Regions from separate parts of the Exiguobacterium sp. EF_C8 genome, predicted to be linked through region 1. Evidence: riboswitches for the same ligand, from Rfam matches in the RefSeq annotation. Region 1 holds a riboswitch; each other region holds the start of a gene.
What was found. Region 1 has a riboswitch for thiamine pyrophosphate ahead of tenA (thiaminase II). Riboswitches for the same ligand answer to the same signal wherever they lie in the genome.

Region 1 (3,128 bases):
CCGAGCAGGATGTCACAAAACTCGACCAGATTTTTAAGGACGTGATTGCGGCAGTCAAAGACGGACGTCTGTCAGAGGAACGGATTGATCAATCGGTCGAGCGGATCCTGACGCTGAAGGCAGAACGCGGAATATGGAATGGCACGACGGATACGACATCCTTAGCAGATAAACTCGCGCAAGCGAACCAAATCGTCGGTAGTCCCGAACATAAAGCAAAAGAACGCGCGATGACGGAAGCCGCGGTCACACTCGTGAAAAATGATCAGCGGACGTTACCCTTCAAGCCGAAAAAGAATGCAAACGTTCTTGTGATCGCCCCTGCGACGGATCAAACGGACAGCATGAAAAAGACGATTGCTTCCCTGCCTAAGAACCGGAACTGGCACGTAACGACAGCGAATTACTCGGCTACTACGCTACCGCTCGACCAAAACCCGACACTACGGGCACAACTCGATGCAGCAGATTACATCATCGTCGGTTCAAACGTCAATACGAGTGCCAAACTACTGCCTACTGCACCAGAACAAGCGATTCCGGCTTCAATCTTCCGGTATGCGAAACAAACAGATATACCATCCGTCTTGCTTAGCCTCCGCAATCCATACGATGTCGCCGTTCAACCGGACGCACCGGCACACGTCCTCGTCTATGGTTTTAAAGGGGATCCGAACGGACCGGACTCCGAAGCAGGCAATCTGAAATCAGCGGGACCGAACCTCCCTGCTGGTATCCGAGCGATTTTCGGAACGTTTAAGCCGCAAGGCACTTTACCTGTTGATGTACCAGTCTTTAAGAACGGTGTCTTTACCGATCAACTGTATCTCGAGTTCGGTGACGGCTTTAAAAACTGGAAAAAATGAGAACATGATACACAAAAGACCGAGACCCCTTTAAAGGATGTCTCGGTCTTTTAATGATTGATACGGATATTCCGCTTCTTCTTTCGCACGATGGTAGACGCGGTATAACCAATAGGTCAGTAATGCATAGACGACAATGACAAGAACAGCAGAAATGTAGCTCCCCATGCTATATGCTACCTTGAAGTTTCGAGTCGTAGCGGATATACCGGACAACACGATTAACGTTGGAATGATATATCCAATAAATCTTACTTTGACTTTACCCAGTATTCGTTGCACGGCATACGCGGCGCTGATCGCGAGTACGATCACGATGATTTCCATTTCTACCCCTACTTCCGCTAAATGTTATACCTAATTATACCATTTAACTTTTTAGGAAGATACTGTCCGTGCTGGAATCGTCTCGTACACCGACGTAAACGTTTCTTCCGTCCATCCCATATGCCAAAACAGCAACTCATAATAACAGCTCGTCACGAAATGCCGTTTCATCCGCTCTCGTTCAGTCGGGCTTGCTTGTTCCGCCAACGCATCAAGCCGTGCAATCTGTTCAAAGACGACCTTTTCGAACCATTCCGAACTATATGTGTCGATCCATTGCTGATAGATTTTTTCATCCGGTGTACACGTCAACAATTGTTGCCCAACTTCATAATACAACCAGTAACATGGCAAGATGGCAGCAATCGTCTCACCAAGCGTCCCTTCACTCGCATGATGCATGTGTGAGACGTAAGCATATGCCGTTGGTGCCGGTTCAAATGCTTCAAGGTCTGCTTCCGTGATACCGAGCGGCTCGAAAAATGATTGATGCAAGCTCAGTTCTGCCCCATATGTCGAAGTCGCGTGCTCGGCAAGTGTCGCGATCGTCGCAAAGTCATCTGCTTTTGACGCTGCCTTCGCTTGAATCTTCGCAAAGTGTTTTAAGTAATACGCATCCTGCATGACATAATGTCGAAATTTCGAGAGCGGTAACGTTCCCTCGCCGATTCCTTGAACGAATGGGTGCGTAAAACTACTGTCCCAATACGCTTGTGCTGCTTGTTTGATTTCTTGTGTGAATGTCATGATCTCATCCTCCTCGTTTTTATGAAACGAAAAAACACCACCCCGAAACACACGGGCATGGCGCAAGAAGAACAAGACTTGACGCCACTTCCCTCCGTAAGTACGAACTTAATCAGGTTCAAAGGGTCCGAACGTCTTCGTTCGTCTCAGTCGGTCAACCGACTCCCCTAGTGGTCATTATTCGATTCAAATCCACTATAGCATGCTGAAAATGGAAGTCAAGTTGTCCTCTTTTCGCTATACTATGGAGTGTCAGAAGGCGGATATCGTCTCCATCTACAGACCGATTCCGAACTTCTTTCGTTCTCGTACACTAATTTTAGTACCTGATACTATAATTCATTCTGTTACTTACAATTGGAGGATTTCATTATGCATACACCAACAAAAATCATGGCGTCAGCCGTTATCGCTTCTGCTTTATTACTTCCGACAGCCGCATCCGCCGAGCAGGTCGTCGATAAGACAATCGTCACTCTCGGTGAGTCACTCGGCGCAAAAGATAAGGCTTGGGTGCTTTCACGTCTCAATGCACCGGAAGGTATCACACCGATCATCGCAACCTCTGCAGACGAAGAAAAATACCTCGGGAAAAACATCCCCCAGTCACAAAAGGGCGGCAACATGTATTCATCCGCTAAGATCGAATTGACGGAAAAAGGTGACGGACTTTCCGTTGCGACGGAAAACATCACGTGGGTGACGAAGGATATGTATTTGAACGCTCTCGTCACGGCAGGTGTCAAAGATGCCGACATCACGATCACTTCTCCTTATAAAGTGACTGGAACATCGGCACTGACAGGAATCATGAAAGCCTATGATCAAACTTCGGCTGAGACCGGAATCAAGCTGAGTGACGAACGGAAAGATTTAGCACAGCAAGAATTATCGGTCACATCAGACGTCGGGAAGACAGTCGGGACAGATAGAGTCGCTGATTTGATGAATGAGATCAAGGCCGAAATCGCGAATCAAAAACCAGAAACAAAAGTCGAGATCGAAAACCTGATCGTCCAAGTCATTCAAAACAACAACATCCAACTGTCTGATGCACAGATGGATCGGTTGACGAATCTATTCAATCAAATGGAGCAAGCGAACATCAACTGGGGGCAAATCGAGAGTGGACTGAAAAATGCTGGTCAAGACATCCATGCGTTTGCAACGTCCGAGGAGACAAAAGGA
Region 2 (3,128 bases), 230 kb from region 1:
GATCGGTGGATAGAGACGCTCTGCTGCTTGAAGCAGTGACGTGACTCCTGCGACACTAACACCGATCGTCTCGTCGTGCGGTAGTTCGGTCGCACCGATCAATATCCGTCCGTCCGCTTTCGGTACGAGGTAGACGGCATCATCAAACAGGATCGAGCGTAACGGCTGACCCGCGAGACGGACTGCGAGACACTCCCCTTTGACCCCATATGTCGCAATCGAAATGCCAGCTGTATCGAGCAAGGCTTGGGACCCGCGTCCGGCAGCAACCGTCACCGTTCGTCCCGTCCACGTTCCCGTGTTCGACTCAACCCTAATGAAATCATTACTCTCCTCGATTCGCGTGACGTCCACCTGTTCTTCGATTGGTACCCCACGATTTCGTAAGACATGCATCAATGCAGTCGTTAGTCGTCGCGGATCGATTTGACCGACCGATGGAAATAAGTATTCTTGCCCATTTCGTTTCAATAAAAATGGTTGTTCCCGGTAGCCACAATCGATCCCGGTCTCGCGCGTGAGGCGTCGCGCAAGTAACGGATACAGACGGCGACTTCGCGCGGCAAGCGTATGCAATTCTTCTCTCAGCTCGATGTTCGTCGCAAGCATCCCGGCAGCCGCCCGACTCGTCCCTTGTCCGCATGTTCCGCGATCAAGGACAAGAACGGATTCGTTCTGACAAGCGAGACTGTAAGCAAGCGTCAAACCGATGACTCCACCACCGATGATGATGTGATCCGTCATACCCGTACCCCCTGATAACGCTGAATGGCAGCATGCGGGTCCGCTTGACCGAGAATACCGGATAAGACGGCGATTCCGCTTGCACCGGTCGCTGCGATCTCAGGAATGCGATCAGGAGTGATCCCGCCGATTGCGATGACTGGTTTCGTCGTGAAAGTGACAACTTGCTTCAAGGCATCGATCCCTCGCGGTGGCACGTTTGGTTTCGACGCTGTCGGATAAATATGACCGTACAGCAGTCGGTCGGCTCCTTCCGCTTCCGCTGCAAGTGCTTCTGCCAGAGAGTGGACGGATTTCCCGATGATGAGATTCGGAAAGTGTCGCCGAACATCGCAGACACGTAAGGAACGTCGCGTCAATTGCACACCGATGCCAGCGACATGGGCGACGTCGACCCGGTCGTGAACGGTTAATTGATCAGACGAATACCCTTTTGCAAGGAGCGCGTCAATCAGATCTAACAATTCTGTTGCCGACAAATTTGGTTCTCGAAGATGAAGCTGATCCGTATATGGTTGAAGCGATTGAAAGGTTTCCACTCCATCGCGTGGATTGATGGATCCCGTCGAAATCAGATGTAGACGCATCATGTTCTTCCTTTCCATACGAAAAAGGACCACTCCCGATGTTGAAGGGAGTGGTCCGAAAATGCGCTGAAGCGCTAAGGATATCTAAGGTTTCGAGCCACTTCCCTCCGCTAGTACGAACTAGATCAGGTTCAAAGGGTCCGGATACTTCCGTCTCAGTCTGCTGCGAGACTCCCCTAGTGTCTTTTCGTGTTTAATTGGCTTGCCCCATTAGTCTAGCATGAGTCGCTTTGCTTCGCTAGTCCTAGTTGAGCGCTTCCACTTGCTGAACAAGCTCCGATTTCGTCGGTCGCTGTTGCTTCTGGCTGTCGGCATAGGTCTGCTTCAGCTTTAAGATCCGCATCACTTTAGCATCGAGCATCTCTGACGACAACGTTTTTTCTTTAACCGCTTGCATCACTTCGGTGTGGACCTTCGGATAGGCACCTGCTTCCGAAAACATCGCCATATCAGCTCCATTGACAAGTGCCTGACGTGCCGCTTCCGCAAGACCATATCGTTTCGTGATCGCCCCCATGACAAGGTCATCCGTGATGATGACACCCTTGAATCCGAGTTGTTGACGCAAGAGGTCAGTCAAGATCGGCTTCGAGAGCGAAGATGGATTTTGATCGTCATACGCGGGATAGAGAATATGGGCGACCATCACCATCTCGGCGCCCTCTTGAATCGCTTCTTGGAACGGTAACAGTTCCGTTCGCTTCAGTTCTTCCTTTGATGCTGTCACTCTCGGCAAACCGACATGGGAATCGACACTCGTATTGCCGTGACCGGGAAAATGTTTGACGACCGGAATCGTTCCCGTCTCTTGCATCCCATGCATCAGGGCCGTACCGAGAGTCGCGACGGTCTTCGGATCAGCACTTAACGCACGGTCGCCGATGATTGGATTGTTCGGATTGCTATTGACGTCAAGGACCGGTGCGAAGTCCATGTTGAACCCATAAAATCGTGACAGGTGACCGAGCGTACGTCCGACATCTTCCATTTTTGCAGCATCTGCACCTTGCGCCATCCGTTGACTCGTCGGGAGACGTAATCGTTGATCCGGTACCTGGCTGACCCGTCCGCCCTCTTCATCAACCCCGACGAAAACATACGGTTTTTGGTTCGTTTCTTGAATGGCACGCGTGAACGTCAAGAGTTGATCTTCTGACGTAATATTCCCACCAAGCAGTAAGACCCCACCGATCGCATGCGTCTGCAACAATTTCCGGTCAGCTGCTGAAAGTTCCGTTCCGGCAACTCCGATATAGAGCAATTGATCGATCTTTTCTGACGTCGACATCGCTTCAAGTTGCTGCTTTAATCGTGCTTGTTGCTGTTCTTCCTTTGTCGGCTCAGGCTTTGATTTCTTCGCCTCCGTCGGTTGCTTCTTTGCTGGTTGTGATGGTTTCGTTGGTTCCGTCGTCTCCTGCGCACACCCTGCAAGCAACAGGCAACCGATCAGTGCTACTTTCTTCACAAAGAATCCTCGCTCCGGACACCATTGATGGAATAATAGACGGAAATCTCAGCGTTCAAGGATTGCGAGACCGAACAATATTTGTCTTTTGATAACGAGATGGCGCGACGGACCTTATCTTCCGGGAGATCACCTTCAAGCCGGTAATGAATCGAGATCGACGTAAAGCGCCGCGGATGATCCTCTGACCGTTCCCCTTCGATATCCATTTCGAAATGAGTAATCGTCAAGCGCATCTTCTCTAAAATCGAGACGATGTCGATTCCAGTACAGCCGGCAACGGCATGTAGCAGCAGTTCAGTCGGTCGTGGTGCTTGATTTTCGCCACCGTT
Region 3 (3,128 bases), 640 kb from region 1:
TCAGGGGTATCACGTCCAGTACGAAAGCGACTATCTCGTTTACAATCAGTGGCTTCAAATTTCGACGATGGGACAGACGACGATACGACAAATTGGACGTCTCGTTCGTGTTTTAGTTCGTGAAAATCAACGAATCATCATAAAGAATGAAAAAAACGAAAGACCTCTCAACCCCTGATTTCAAGCGGTTTGGAGGTCTTTCGACTTCAAAAAGATAAAAAAAGAGGTTTATGGATTTAAAACATAGGGGTATAAACTCATTAGCACCGCATCAAACCGGTGACTTACTCACACATGTTTCTCAATATCAGCGTAATGACCTGGGAGAGAAATGCAAAGTCACGAAAGCGTCAGATTCATGAGAGTCTGAAACCGATTGTCTTAGCATGATTCATATTGTTCAGGATTCGTCCTGCTCCTACATTCATTACCTTTTGAGGGCTATACCAAATTCAAGGGGGAAATGAACATGTCAGTTAATTTAACAGCCGAAAAACGCGAGGTACGTCCACGCTCACTCCGTAAACAATTGCGTCATGAAGGAAAAGCTCTTGGCGTCGTGTATGGTTACAAAGTGGAAAGTACACCAATCGCATTTGAAGAAAAAGAATTGCTTAAAATCGTCCGGGAAAACGGTGAAAACGTCTTGATTTCACTCAAACTCGACGGTAAAAATATTAACGTCTTGATCAATCGCCGTGATATGGATGTCTTCACCCCAACAGTCGATCACGTTGAATTCATCGCCGTGAAAATGGATGAAGAAACAGAAGTCGAAGCAGACGTTGTACTCGTTGGCGAAGCAGCCGGTGCAAAAGTTGGCGGCTTCCTATCACAAACACTCTTTAAAGTAACAGTCGCCGCTACACCAGATAAATTACCAGAGAACGTCGAAGTCGACGTCACGAACCTCGAAATCGGCGATTCGATTTCTGTAGCCGATCTTCCAGAACAAAAAGATTTCCGCATCGTTACAGAAGGCGACATTCAAGTCGCAGCTGTCGTCGAATCGACACTCGAGCAGGATCTTGAAGAAATCGAGGAAGCAGAGGCACAAGCAGAAGCTGGCGAAGACAACGAAGCGGAAGCAACAGAAGCATCTTCAGAAGAAACAGCTGAAGAGAACGAAGACAACAAATAAGTCGTTTAACGATACGCCCTTTGCGGCGTATCGTTTTTTTGTGTCTTGACAACAGACGCTGGATTGCCTAAAGTGAACAGCGTATCACCTATTACCATATCCACTAGGGGAGCCCAATTGGCTGAGACGATTCACTTCGGACCCTTCGAACCTGATCTAGTTCATACTAGCGTAGGAAAGTGGAGCGATCACATCCAATGACTCCTGCTGCGCGCAGTTTTTCTGAGGACCGCTCTCTTTTTTACGGAGGGCGGTCTTTTTTGGCGTCTCCCCCATTCAAAGGAGGACGTATCTAATGCAACACTGGAAAATGAAAGAAATCATGGTCATGATGATGCTCGCCGTCGCTTGCGGCGTCATCTATCTTGGTTGGTCAACACTCTGGTTACCGATCTCAGCGATCTTCGGTCCTGTCGGTGCCAACTGGATGTTTGGCATCTGGATCATTGCGAGTCCGCTCGTCGCAGCAATCATTCAAAAGCCAGGTGCCGCTTTAATTGCGGAAGTCGTCGCGGCAGCCGTCGAACTGTTCACAGGTAGTCATTTTGGTTTATCCGCTCTTCTGATCGGAGTCTGCCAAGGACTTGGTGCGGAACTCGTCTTCGCGATGACGCGTTACCGTCGTTATGACACATGGACCTTGATGTTATCGGGTGTCGGAGCCGCGATTGGTAGCATCGTTTATAGTCTAATCGCGAACGGATTCGGTTACTACACAACGACGACGTTGCTTGCGACAACTGGCTTACAATTGATCAGCGGCGCATTACTCGGTGGCTTGCTTGCAGCCATTCTCGTCCGTCGCCTTGTTGCGACTGGTATCTTGAACGGGTTTGCGGCAGGACGTGCGAAACGAGAAATCGCATGATTACTGTCGACGACCTCAGCATCCGCTATCCCGGTCAGATGAAATCGGTGCTCAATCATGTATCGCTGACGATTGAGCAAGGGACGACCCTTCTGCTCGGACGAAGTGGGAGTGGCAAGACGACATTACTTCATGCCCTTGCCGGACTGACACCGGAAACGATTGAAGTCGAACAGACTGGTACCGTTACCCGGTCCGGTTCGGTCGGAATCTTGTTTCAAAATCCAGAAGAACAGTTCTGCATGGAGACGATCGGACGCGAAATCGCTTTTAGTTTAGAAAATCGCTCGATTCCGCACGTGGAGATGGATGAACGAATTGAACGCTTACTCGCACTCGTCGGTCTCCCCCTTCCCTTCTCGACACCGATCGCGAGTCTATCCGGTGGAATGAAACAGCGTCTCGCGCTCGCAGCGGTCCTAGCACTTGAGCCGACGATCTTATTACTCGATGAACCAACGGCTCAGATTGATCCAATCGGACAACACGAGCTGATGGCGTTGATTTTTCGGATTCAAAAAGAACACGATTTAACGATCGTCTTGATCGAACACCAACTCGATGTCTGTTTGTCGTACGTCGACCAGGTCGTCTTGCTTGAGGACGGATCGATTACTGCGACAGCAGATCCACGGGATCTGTTCCCCCAGGATTACAAAGAGCTTCAAACGAAAGGTATTGCCGTTCCCTCTTTGTATCCGTATACGTTAGAGACGTTACCCATAGATGGACCGCAAGCGGCGCGACTTCATGTGCCTTCCACCGTCGCTACAGCTGGTCGCTCTTTGTTACACGTCGCTGCATTATCGACGAAAGCACCATATCCGCTGACCGATGCGACATTTTCCCTGCAGACAGGAGAATGGGTGATGCTGCTTGGGGCAAATGGATCCGGGAAAAGTACATTGCTTGCGACACTCGGGCGGTTGCTTCCCAATCGTGGAACGTATCAGCTCCAGGGACGTCCGGCTCATCGTTACTCCCGGCGTCGCTTTTATGAGCACGTTGGCTATGTCTTTCAACAACCGGATCTGCAGTTTCTTAAGCTGACGGTCGAAGCGGAAATCGACTGGAGCCACCGGGCAGCGACGAACGTTAAGCGCGCGGCGTTGCTCGAAC
Region 4 (3,128 bases), 400 kb from region 1:
TAATAAAATATGAAAAACATAAGTGAGGAAAACGATATATGCTAAAAAAACTAATTTCTACCATTGTTTTAGGAGCATTACTTATAACAGGAACACAACCAATTGCGGCAGCAACGATCAAAGAAAAAAAGGCTGAAAATGCCGCAGAACAACGTAAATTAGAAAAAGCAATTAAAAAACAAGAGTCGAAAATTTCGAAAGAACAACGTCAAATCAATCGAATCGATGCAGCGATCAACGAAAAGATTTTTCAGATTTCCGAAAAAAATAAACAAATCGAGAAATTGAATTTGCGAATTGATGAATTAAAAGCAGACATCGTTCGCTACGAAGAGATGTTGAAAAAACAAGAAGAACTACTCGGTGATCGTCTACGTGTCTTCCAAGAAAACGATGGAAACTCAATCAAATGGGAAGAAGTCATTTTTGGATCGAAGGATTTAGGTGATTTATTTAGTCGTGTCATGGCAGGGAAAAAAATCGCGGAGCAAGATGATAAAATGATTTCGGATTACATCGCAACCCAACAAAAGCTAGCGGAAGCAAAACAAGCGCTCGTTGAAAAAAAGGCGGAGCAGGTTGAAGAGAAGAAAACATTAATCGAACAAAAAAAAGCGTTGAAAGTTCAAATGAAAGAACGCAGTGCTACGCTTAAAAAATTACGAAAAGGTAAGACGAAGTTTACGACAGAACTTCTAGACGCGAAAGAACTACAAGCCACACTTGAAGCTCAAGAACGTGCGATTGCGGCAGCGAAGGCAGCAGCTAAAGTAGCGGCTGAAAGAGCAGCAGCCGAGAAAGCAGCAGCTGAAAAAGCCGCTAAAGCGAATGCTCAAGCAGCAAAACAAGCAGGTAAGAGTTCAGAATCACCTACTTCAGTTGCCCCACCCGTTGTTTCGAGCGGTGGGAAATTCGTTCGTCCATCTTCTGGTGGCGTATCACAAGGGTTTGGACCAGCAAGCGGTGCGAACGGCTATACGTTCCATAATGGTGTCGATTTCAGTGGTTCGGTCGGCTCACCAATCGTCGCAGCAGCAGCTGGAACGGTCATTACAGCTTCAGGTGGTGGGCCTTATGGAAATCACGTCATGATTTCTCACTTCCTTGACGGGAAAGTCTATACGACAGTCTACGCTCATATGAGTTCATTATCTGTTCATGCAGGACAAACAGTTTCTCAAGGTCAGCAAGTTGGAACACTTGGTAGTACTGGGAATTCAACAGGACCACACTTGCATTTCGAACTACATGTCGGAGGCTATCAGTACAGTGCCTCTTCTCCTCTGAATGCAGTTAATCCATTAGCATACCTATAATTCAAAACGAGCTTCGGCTCGTTTTTTTCTTGCCGCTATGCTACAGTTAAGGCGAAATGAATACTTGAGCAACTAGGGGAGCTGGAGGAATCCGGCTGAGAGGAAAACCAATCTGTTTTCGACCCTATTACCTGAACTGGATAATACCAGCGTAGGAAAGTTGAGCCGAACGGATACCGAAATGGTTGGATAACGATTTCGTATAGCGTCGACTGCTTTTTTACAGCGGTCGACGCTTTTTTTGTCGGTAACAACTCCCTTACATTGCTCGATGGAAAGGTGAGAAAAATATGAAACATGTATTGACGATTGCGGGATCTGACTCCGGTGGTGGAGCTGGAATTCAGGCAGATTTAAAGACATTTTCGGCATTGGGCGTTTATGGGATGAGTGTTTTGACGGCGGTAACGGCTCAAAATACACTGGGCGTTCAAGCAGTAGAAGAGTTATAATCGGAAATCGTTGATGCCCAATTAGCTTCAATCTTTTCAGATATTCGTGTGGATGCTATCAAAATCGGTATGGTCTCGAATGCACAAACGATTCACGTCATTGCAACACATCTTCGCAAACAGACAGTTCCGATCATACTAGACCCTGTCATGGTCGCAAAAGGCGGGCATGCCCTATTGCGGACGGAGGCAGAGGAAGCACTAATCGCGGAGTTACTGCCACTTGCGACACTCGTCACACCAAATTTACCGGAAGCAGAGCGCTTAACAGGGCAGTCAGTTACTAATCTAGAGGAGATGCGACTGGCGATGCATCAGTTGGCTATGAAGACTGGAGCCGTCTTGCTAAAAGGTGGACATCTACCGGGAGCTGCCACGGATTTATTATGGGACGGGCAAGAGGAATACCGTTTCACATCAGATCGGTTAGATAATCAACATACTCATGGAACAGGCTGTACCTTATCTGCAGCGATTGCGGCACGGATGGCACTTGGAGAAGCTTTACCGGACAGTGTACGTCAGGCCAAGAAGTATGTTACAGAGGCGATTCGTCATGGATTTGCTCTCGGACAAGGGATTGGACCGACACATCATTTTCATTCACTTTGGAGGGATACACATGTTTACGACCATTCTTAAACACAAACCACTCATTCATCATTTGACGAACACAGTCACGATCAATGATTGCGCCAATGTCACACTCGCCGTTGGCGCATCTCCAGTCATGGCGGAGGATATTCGCGAAGTGGAAGAGATGGTTCGACTTGCGCAAGCTCTTGTCTTGAACATTGGAACAATTGATGCAGACATGCAAGCAGCTCAACGACTCGCCGCAAGCGAAGCGAGACGCTTGAACGTTCCGATCATCCTTGATCCAGTTGGAGCGGGAGCTACATCATTGCGTACGTCCTTTTCAAAAGAATTGAGTAGACTCGGATGTACGGTCGTTAAAGGAAATGCTTCAGAAATCAAGACATTGCTTGGGGAGAATGGACGAACAAAAGGAGTCGATGCTGCTAGTGATGAGATCATGGATCGAGAAATCATTCGTGCATTCGCTCGTAAACAAAAGTCCGTCATTGTCGTCACAGGTCCAATCGACTACATCACGGATGGCATGCGCGAAGTGGAACTACAAGTAGGTACGCCGCGTCTCGGAGACGTCACAGGTACGGGGTGTATGACAGCTTCTTTGATTGCGAGTTTTCTTGGTGCAGGATATTCTGCGTTTGAGGCAGCAGTCCACGGAACATTTATCATGGGAAAAGCAGGAGAACAGGCAGCATCAGAAAAAGGTCTAGGTAATTTCAAACGAGAGTTGTTCAATGCAATCAGTCTGATGACGGAGCAAGAT

Region 2: it holds a riboswitch for thiamine pyrophosphate, as region 1 does, so the genes downstream of both, ACY2IG_RS06300 (thiamine phosphate synthase) here and tenA (thiaminase II) in region 1, are expected to answer to the same signal.
Region 3: it holds a riboswitch for thiamine pyrophosphate, as region 1 does, so the genes downstream of both, ACY2IG_RS08705 (ECF transporter S component) here and tenA (thiaminase II) in region 1, are expected to answer to the same signal.
Region 4: it holds a riboswitch for thiamine pyrophosphate, as region 1 does, so the genes downstream of both, thiD (bifunctional hydroxymethylpyrimidine kinase/phosphomethylpyrimidine kinase) here and tenA (thiaminase II) in region 1, are expected to answer to the same signal.

The regions. Positions count from the first base shown of each region.
Region 1 covers NZ_CM143264.1:988,893-992,020, reverse strand. Annotated here, with positions in the region: gene ACY2IG_RS05125 (glycoside hydrolase family 3 protein) at 1-866, shown strand, start outside; gene ACY2IG_RS05120 (hypothetical protein) at 897-1,193, opposite strand; gene tenA (thiaminase II) at 1,245-1,940, opposite strand; TPP riboswitch at 2,013-2,119, opposite strand; gene ACY2IG_RS05110 (DUF1002 domain-containing protein) at 2,313-3,128, shown strand, end outside.
Region 2 covers NZ_CM143264.1:1,220,715-1,223,842, reverse strand. Annotated here, with positions in the region: gene ACY2IG_RS06305 (FAD-dependent oxidoreductase) at 1-744, opposite strand, end outside; gene ACY2IG_RS06300 (thiamine phosphate synthase) at 741-1,334, opposite strand; TPP riboswitch at 1,417-1,519, opposite strand; gene nagZ (beta-N-acetylhexosaminidase) at 1,576-2,796, opposite strand; gene ACY2IG_RS06290 (OsmC family protein) at 2,793-3,128, opposite strand, start outside.
Region 3 covers NZ_CM143264.1:1,632,619-1,635,746, forward strand. Annotated here, with positions in the region: gene ACY2IG_RS08695 (GNAT family N-acetyltransferase) at 1-178, shown strand, start outside; gene ACY2IG_RS08700 (50S ribosomal protein L25/general stress protein Ctc) at 470-1,141, shown strand; TPP riboswitch at 1,237-1,336, shown strand; gene ACY2IG_RS08705 (ECF transporter S component) at 1,437-2,009, shown strand; gene ACY2IG_RS08710 (ABC transporter ATP-binding protein) at 2,006-3,128, shown strand, end outside.
Region 4 covers NZ_CM143264.1:585,568-588,695, forward strand. Annotated here, with positions in the region: gene ACY2IG_RS03075 (murein hydrolase activator EnvC family protein) at 39-1,316, shown strand; TPP riboswitch at 1,381-1,491, shown strand; partial or broken gene thiD (bifunctional hydroxymethylpyrimidine kinase/phosphomethylpyrimidine kinase) at 1,607-2,410, shown strand; gene thiM (hydroxyethylthiazole kinase) at 2,391-3,128, shown strand, end outside.